2 regions of the Paenibacillus sp. J22P165 genome follow, and region 1 is predicted to be linked to the other one. Evidence: riboswitches for the same ligand, from Rfam matches in the RefSeq annotation. Region 1 holds a riboswitch; the other holds the start of a gene.
The links. A riboswitch is a leader RNA that binds a small molecule or an ion and turns the genes downstream of it on or off. The one in region 1 is predicted to bind ZMP and ZTP.
Positions count from the first base shown of each region.

Region 2: another riboswitch for ZMP and ZTP. It lies ahead of AC58QM_RS22390 (bifunctional 5,10-methylenetetrahydrofolate dehydrogenase/5,10-methenyltetrahydrofolate cyclohydrolase); the one in region 1 lies ahead of AC58QM_RS17735 (DJ-1/PfpI family protein).

Region 1 is NZ_JCAUAP010000007.1:80,271-84,178, reverse strand. It holds gene AC58QM_RS17745 (HAD family hydrolase) at 38-679, shown strand; gene AC58QM_RS17740 (GyrI-like domain-containing protein) at 1,013-1,528, shown strand; ZMP/ZTP riboswitch at 1,649-1,727, shown strand; gene AC58QM_RS17735 (DJ-1/PfpI family protein) at 1,786-2,400, shown strand; gene AC58QM_RS17730 (hypothetical protein) at 2,514-2,876, shown strand; gene AC58QM_RS17725 (phosphotransferase enzyme family protein) at 3,061-3,908, shown strand, end outside.
Region 2 is NZ_JCAUAP010000008.1:511,835-515,742, reverse strand. It holds gene AC58QM_RS22395 (hypothetical protein) at 1-1,388, shown strand, start outside; ZMP/ZTP riboswitch at 1,449-1,526, shown strand; gene AC58QM_RS22390 (bifunctional 5,10-methylenetetrahydrofolate dehydrogenase/5,10-methenyltetrahydrofolate cyclohydrolase) at 1,578-2,429, shown strand; gene AC58QM_RS22385 (DUF6886 family protein) at 2,448-2,972, shown strand; gene AC58QM_RS22380 (sugar phosphate isomerase/epimerase family protein) at 3,077-3,841, shown strand.

The DNA of each region.
Region 1 (3,908 bases):
CGTAATGACTCCATAGCTGACAAAGGAGAACGAAACAATGAAAAAGTACATACTCTTCGATCATGATGGTGTTTTGGTTGATACTGAATTCTGGTATTACAAAGCGGGAGAACGTGCTCTGGCTGACATTGGATTTACCTTGGATAAAGATCAATACCTCCGCGACATGACCCAATCATTGGGCACTTGGGCCCAAGCTAGGGCGGCAGGTATTGATGAAAAGACCCTCAGCAAGCGGCGTGAGGTCCGCAACGTCTATTATCAGGAGTATCTAAGAACAGAAGCCATAGAGATTGAAGGCGTAGTTGAAACTCTAGCCGAACTTTCAAAGTATGTCCGTATGGCCATCGTGACGACTGCAAAGCGCGCAGATTTTCAACTTATTCATGAAAATCGCCAGATTATTCAATTCATGGAATTCATCCTTGTTCGCGAAGATTACGAGCACACCAAGCCGCACCCGGAACCATACTTGACCGGCCAAAAGCGCTTCGGAGCTACCAAAGAAGAGACCCTCGTTGTAGAGGATTCAAACAGAGGGTTGAACTCAGCCGTGGCGGCTGGTATCGACTGTGTTATTGTCCATAACGACTTCACAAAAACACATGACTTCTCTCAGGCCAGCTATCGAATCAAATCGCTGATTGAATTAAAGGATATTATCTTGAATATAACCTGAGAAAATAGCGTATATAATGAAATTTGATATTGAGCAAATAGTTCAAAGGCACAAATGTTTCTACATAAATTTCAATGAAACTGCCTGAGGAATCAGGCTTTTACTTTTTTGTAGGAGGTTTTTTGAATCAACAATGGATCATTCAAGTGTTACTCAACTCTCCAACCAAATAACCTTAATCCCATCCCCGTTTCCGGAGGGTGAATGAAAAAGGAATATATTTACAATGAAACAAATGTTCTGTATTATGATAGGGAAACATATCAAATAGAGATGATCTCCTATGAGTAGTGTAGTAATTCATGAATCAAGTGAGATTGGGGAGTGTATGCTTTGCAGGAAACAATAGCGATTGACTTGGTTGAAGTGGCGCCTTTCAAGACATTGGCTGTAAGGACGGGAATGACATCAGACAAGAACGGGACTAGGGTGGCATGGAGCAAGCTTACCGCTCAGGTCCCACTTGACGATACGCGACTTACGGACGTGCCTTCAGCGTATGTGTTCATTCCGCAGGAGCAATGGAGCAACAAAGTTGATACGCTTTGGGTAGGATTGGCGGTTCGTGAGTTTGGGGATGTACCGGATGGCATCGAGACTTTGGAGATTAGCGGTGGGCTTTGTGTGAGTGCAAAAGTATGCGGGAATGAGGCCCATATGTGGCGAGTATATGATGCGTTATTTGCATGGCTTGAACAGTCTCCTGATTATGAAATAGATCGGCGTCAAGGCGTATTTGGGATGGAGACAGTTCCGCTTGAACCGTTGAACGCTCTCACAGTTCCTTATTCAGAAATTGAAACATTTAACTTTGAAATGCTATACCCTATTCGTAAGAAGTCATCGTAGATTTATACGAAGAACTTTTGTTCAGAAAATTCATGTTATCTACAAAGAAAGGGCCGTCCTGTAAAGGATGGCCTTAAGGCTTGATAAAGTTAGATTTTCTAGATTATAATAAAGTAAATATTTGGTATGTGCGACTGGCGAAACGTGGAGTACCACGAGGAAGCATATATGTCATACGCCGTTCGCCTGGGCAAAGTATTTGGTCTAAGATCAGATGCTTTTTTTGTGCTTTTATATGAAAAGGACGGTGTTATGGAGTGAAAATAGCTTATATTCTTTTTGACAAGATGACAACATTGGATTTTGTTGGTTTTTATGAAGCGGTATCTTGGCTAAAAATTCTAAATGCTAAAGAAAATGTGTCTTGGGATCTCTGTGCAGCACGTGAGGAAATTACAGACGACCGTGGAATGACAATACAAATAAAGCATATCAGCCCAGATCTGTCTAAGTATGATTTGATATTTATACCCGGCGGGATGTCTACGAGAGAATTAAGATACGATACAGAGTTTGTATCTTGGATACAGACTGCTCGAGATGTGGAATACAAAGTATCTGTTTGCACAGGTGCTTTGCTGTTAGGTGCTGCAGGTTTCTTAACTGATAAAATGGCGACAACGAACCCTTCAGCTTACGATTTGTTGATTCCTTATTGCACAGCGGTTGTTAAGGCAAGGGTTGTACGCGATGGAAATATTTTTACTGGGGGAGGCGTTTCTGCTTCAATTGATCTGGGGTTGTACCTTGTTGAATCACTTACGAATATGGAAGTAGTAAAAAAGGTCCAAAAGATGATGGATTACCCTTACTATCAGGCGGGGCAATTGTCTACTATCTTCATGCCACACACGAGTGATGAATACTGTTAACAACGTCAGCGCGTTAAAGGAATTAAGAATTCACTGATGAAATTATAAGTAAATGATTTTCTCGATTGCAATAGGGAGCTATCGAATACTCAGACGGGTGGTGTTAAGTAACAATGTATATTAGATTTCATGGTAATTATAATAGTCCTAAGACTAAAAAACCTTTTGGTATTTTTGTAGTCATATATCACCTATATCGTGATGGAAGGCTTTCTGAAAGTGAGAGCAAGCTTTATCTCGACACCAAAGAATGGTTTGAAAAAAATTTACCCAACCCACCGTATTATGAAGATAATAATTCAATTAACGCTGTAACTTGGTTTAAAGATGATGGTAACACAGAAACCATGCTAGTTCATCTGGAACCTTTCTTTAGAATTGCTGAGAAACATCGAATAGAAATAATAAAATCTGTTTCCAGAGAACTTCCAGGTGTTCTTGCTTACGAGGATGAATATCAAGTTGGAGTTTTCTGATTTTCCGAGCTTAACTGAAACACAGATGAACAACAACCAGAAACGGTAGCCAGCCAATGAGCTGCTACCGTTTTCACATCTAACGGGTATGAATTTTCAATTAAAGACGTTTATTATTGACCAAAATCGATTGATTTGGATTAGAATTAGATTAATTACCTTTGGAGTGTGATCGAAGAAAACGATGGATAAGAATATTAAACATCTATTCAATCAAGATATATTGAGACAAGCCGCAGAACGTTATGGTATACGCGAAGACTCACTAATCGAATTAAATGGTTTTCAAAACTTCGTTTATTCTGGATTGGTTGGAGATCGTGAAGTTATACTCAGGATTGCTCATATTACACATCGGAATAAAGAATTAACGAAAGCGGAATTAGAGTTTATCATGTATCTGGCACAGTCTGGTGTAAAAGTAGCTAGTCCGATACAGTCTTTAACGGGTGATCTTCTTCATACAATTGATGATGCTTTTGTTGTGACAGCCTTTGAGAAAGCCCCTGGTAGAAACGCAAATATCGCTCGGGAGAGCAATACGTTTTATGAGAATATAGGTCAATTGGTGGGGAGAATACATAAAGTCTCACTTCACTATCCCCACAAACCATTACGCTATGAATGGCATGACAATGCTTTATTAGCTTCATTTAAAAACGATTGTCCGTCAGAATTATACAACAGTTTTGACCGATTAATTGGAGAAGTTAGCGCTCTTTCTAAGGATAAAAATACATACGGGCTTATTCATGGGGATGTAAGCTGTGGTAATTATTTAAATGATGGAGATAAGGCAAATATTATCGATTTTGACGAGGCGGAATATAGCTGGTTTGTGTCTGATATTGCTACACCATTATTTTATGAAATCCCTATTCCGTGGGTTGTGGATGGAGAGGTAAGAAAGGAGATTACAAAACGTTTTTTTTCTAACTTTTTAAACGGTTATTGTAAAGAAAATACGGTAAGTCAAGTATGGTTAAAGAAAATACCTTTATTTATCGATTTAAGACAAGCTAGAGTTTTATC
Region 2 (3,908 bases), on a different contig from region 1:
AGGGGCAGCGTACTTCGGAAACACGCGGCTTACCTGCTGAGGGTTCATTTCGTTCCTATAGGCAATTAGATAAGGATCATGTGGTTTGGATTGGGGACGGAAATCAGCTATATACGAGCGAGTGGAAGAACGGCGCTTGGTCGCCGATGTTCGTAATGAATGCCAATGAAATTACGGCTGTTCAAACGGTAAAGAATTCTCAAGGGGAAAGCATCCTGTTGGCTTACAATGATACAACACTGTATGTGAGTGCTTTTCATCCGAATGAGAAGCTAACTTGGTCCCAGCTTGATATCCCCAATATCAGACATATCCAAGGACATCGGGATGCGACCGGCAGTCTTTCACTCGTCTACGCAATCAGTAAAGAAGGCAATGAATCTTTTCATTACGTTCAACTCGCATCAGAAACTTGGAAACCGCTTGTACAGCGCAAGTTAAAGGATGTCGATTATGCAACGAGTAGTTTAGATGATATAGCGCTGGCAGTCGATGGTTCATCAATGATGACGGTGTATACGACGAGTTCTCGTAAATCTGGGAAGAGTACGTTGCACTTGCTTACATTCCCTTCGAATCAACCAGATAAGTTGGTAGATGATGTTATCAACCTGCCTGTCACGACTAAGAGCGATTCGGATACGATTTTGCATCCTTCCTTCACACAATCTTCCTCTGGCGAAGTTACGCTTGTGGTATCGTCTGTTTATGAGAAAAATAGGCGCCAAACGAGTCAAGAGGTGTACAAAGTTAGTTTCAAGGATGGTAAAATGAGAGATTCTGCTCGGATTAGTCAATTCAGTGGATTCGCGTCCTATCCGAGCTTAGCGACAAGAGCAGATAGTTCATTAGCTGTTTGGCTGGATGCCGTGAATGCGGAGTCCTATCGCGTTTATTACGCAACAGATCAGATACCTTATTTGGAGCGTATGAACCATATAGGCACAGAGGATTTGCAAGAAGCAGCTGGAAACTTACCGCTTTTTTGGGGGATTGGCGTTCTCACGGCACTTATAAGCTTAAAATGGATTTTACTACCTGGCCTTTATTTAGTCATTATCAGTGTATTTTGGCAATATCATTATGATGAGCATGCCAAGCGGCATTTTGGGATATCCCTTGCGATGTATCTCATCGTCAAAGCCCTTTTTATTGGGGATTTTCGAAAATCAATGGCTCTGCAAGTCATGCCAGATAGCTTGCAATCTGTGTGGGCTGGCTTGTTGTTACTCGCTATTTTTGCTGTCATTTCTTATGGTGTAACTCGCTTATGGCGAAGAGGTTTATCTGAGCGAAATGTAGGGCTCGAGATGTTCTACTTTGTTGTGCTTGATGTATTCATGACGAATTTGTGGTATTCGTTCTTCCTGTCACCAGCATCTTTATAGTCATTTTTTTGACAAACATGTTGAACATAGGGGAATGGATTGCTATGATATACCTATCAATAAACGATGTGTAACTGGCGGAGCATGGGTAACCATGAGGGAGCACACCGATAATAGCCGTACGCCTGGGCAGAGGTAAGGGGAATTCCCCTTACCTCTTTATGTTCTTACCTTGGGAGGAATGATGAGATGAATGTGGAAACAGTAATCTTGGACGGTAATCGGGTGGCAACGAACATGAAAGAGGCGCTGATAAGTAGAATTAGTCAGTTAGCTTTGAAAGGGGTCACACCTTGCCTAGCGACGATTTTAGTTGGCGATGATCCTTCTTCAGCTACTTATGTGAAAATGAAAGGAAATGCGTGTAAACGACTGGGTATCCGTTCTATTCGAGTTGAGCTACCCGCGCATACAACGACTGAAGAATTAATCGCTGCCATTCAGAAACTGAATGCTGACCCAAGTGTGCATGGGATTTTGCTTCAACATCCTGTCCCTCATCATATTGATGAAAGGGCGGCATTTGAAGCGATTCATATGGATAAGGATGTAGATGGCGTAACGACACAAGGTTTTGCTCAAAATGCCTTCGGCATTGCTGCTTTTCCATCCTGTACACCAGCGGCTATCCTAGCCATTATGGATGATTACCAGATTCCCATAGAGGGCAAACACGCTGTGGTGATTGGCAGAAGTCCCATTCTGGGGAAGCCGGTTTCTATGATGCTATTAAATCGGAACGCAACTGTAACCATCTGTCACTCAAAGACGTCGAATGTGGGAGACATGGTTCGATTAGCGGACATTGTGGTAGCGGCTGTTGGTAAACCGAATTTTGTGCAAGGAGATTGGATTAAACCAGGAGCGGTCGTGATGGATGCGGGATATAATCCAGGCAACATTGGAGATGTTGATTATGAGGCTTGTCGCGTGAAGGCATCAGCGATTACACCTGTTCCTGCGGGAGTAGGACCCGTTACTATAGCAACCTTATTGAAACATACAGTTGATGCAGCGGAGAAGTATGTGAATTCTAGATGATAGGGGGCAGGAGCATAGGTGAAATTATTTCACGTAAGCGAAGAGAAAGACATTGCTATTTTTAACCCTAGAATTCCTACAAGAAAAGACTTGGATCCAGAAAAAGGATTAGTATGGGCGATTAATGAACAATGCCTACCTAATTTTCTGACACCTCGGAATTGTCCAAGAGTGACCTATCATTGCAATGAAACCACTTCTGATGAAGATAAAAGACACTTTATTTCCTCGCAGTCAACGACGCATGTTGTTGCTATCGAGCATAAATGGTTTGATATTATGAAACAGACAACGCTATATTTGTACGAACTTGATTCGACCGATTTTTACTCGCTAGATCCTGGAGCTGGGTACTATGTGAGTGAGAAGTCACAAATACCTATCCATAAAGTTGAAATTCGAGATTTGTTCGGAGAGCTCTTTAGAAGAAACGTGGAAGTTCGCATTTTGAATAATTTATGGGACTTGTCTGATAAAATTCAGCAAGCGAGTTTCAATTATTCCATGTGTAGAATGGGATTTGCGGAGCAGCGAGAACTCTAAATACCTTCTAGATAAAATAGCCAAAGAATTGGACAAATTCATGATCCTATTCTTTGGTTTTTTTGCTATATTAAAAGAGTAAGTAACGATAGGGAGGAATGGACATGTATAAATTTGGATGGTGCAGTGGAATTCAGGAAGCGGAAAGACTTCAACGTATTGGCTTCGATTATATGGAATGCGCTCTCGTATCATTAAATTTAGAGGATGAGGCGGACTTCAACACCAAGCTTCCTTTGTACGTGAACAGTCCATTGCCGGTGCAAGCTTTCAGTATATTTTTTCCTGGAGACTTGAAAGTGGTAGGTCCAGAAGCGGATGAAGAACGAATCCGTCGTTATGTTCATAAAGCTGCAAGCGCTTTAAATAAGATAGGAGCTCAGACAGCCGTATTGGGAAGTGGAAAAGCACGTCAAATCCCGGACGGTTGGGAGCGCAATCGCGCAGAGGAACAGCTGCTTCAATTACTCTCTGTCATCGGTGAAGAATTCCAAGATACAAGTGTTTCATTGGCTATAGAGCCTTTGAATCGCAAGGAATCTAACATAATCAACACAGTTTCTGAGGCGGTAGCTTTTGCTAAACAAGTAAATCATCCCTCCATACGGGTTTTGGCTGATTTCTACCATATGGATGAAGAACAGGATTCAATCACTACCCTTATCGAAAATAAAGAATGGCTCCAACATATTCATCTTGCCGATACAGGACGATTGTCCCCTGGGACTGGACAGTATCCCTATGATCAATTCGTTACGGCCTTGCATGCATCCGGGTATAAAGGTATGATTTCCGCTGAGTGTACGGTGCATGATCCAGAGAAGGAGTTTGCAGCAAGTTTGGCCTTTATGCGTAGTAAGTTCCTTTAACGGGTATTCCGATTTGAAGAGGAATACGGTATTTGGGGGTCGAACTATAGAATACCGAGTAGTTTGC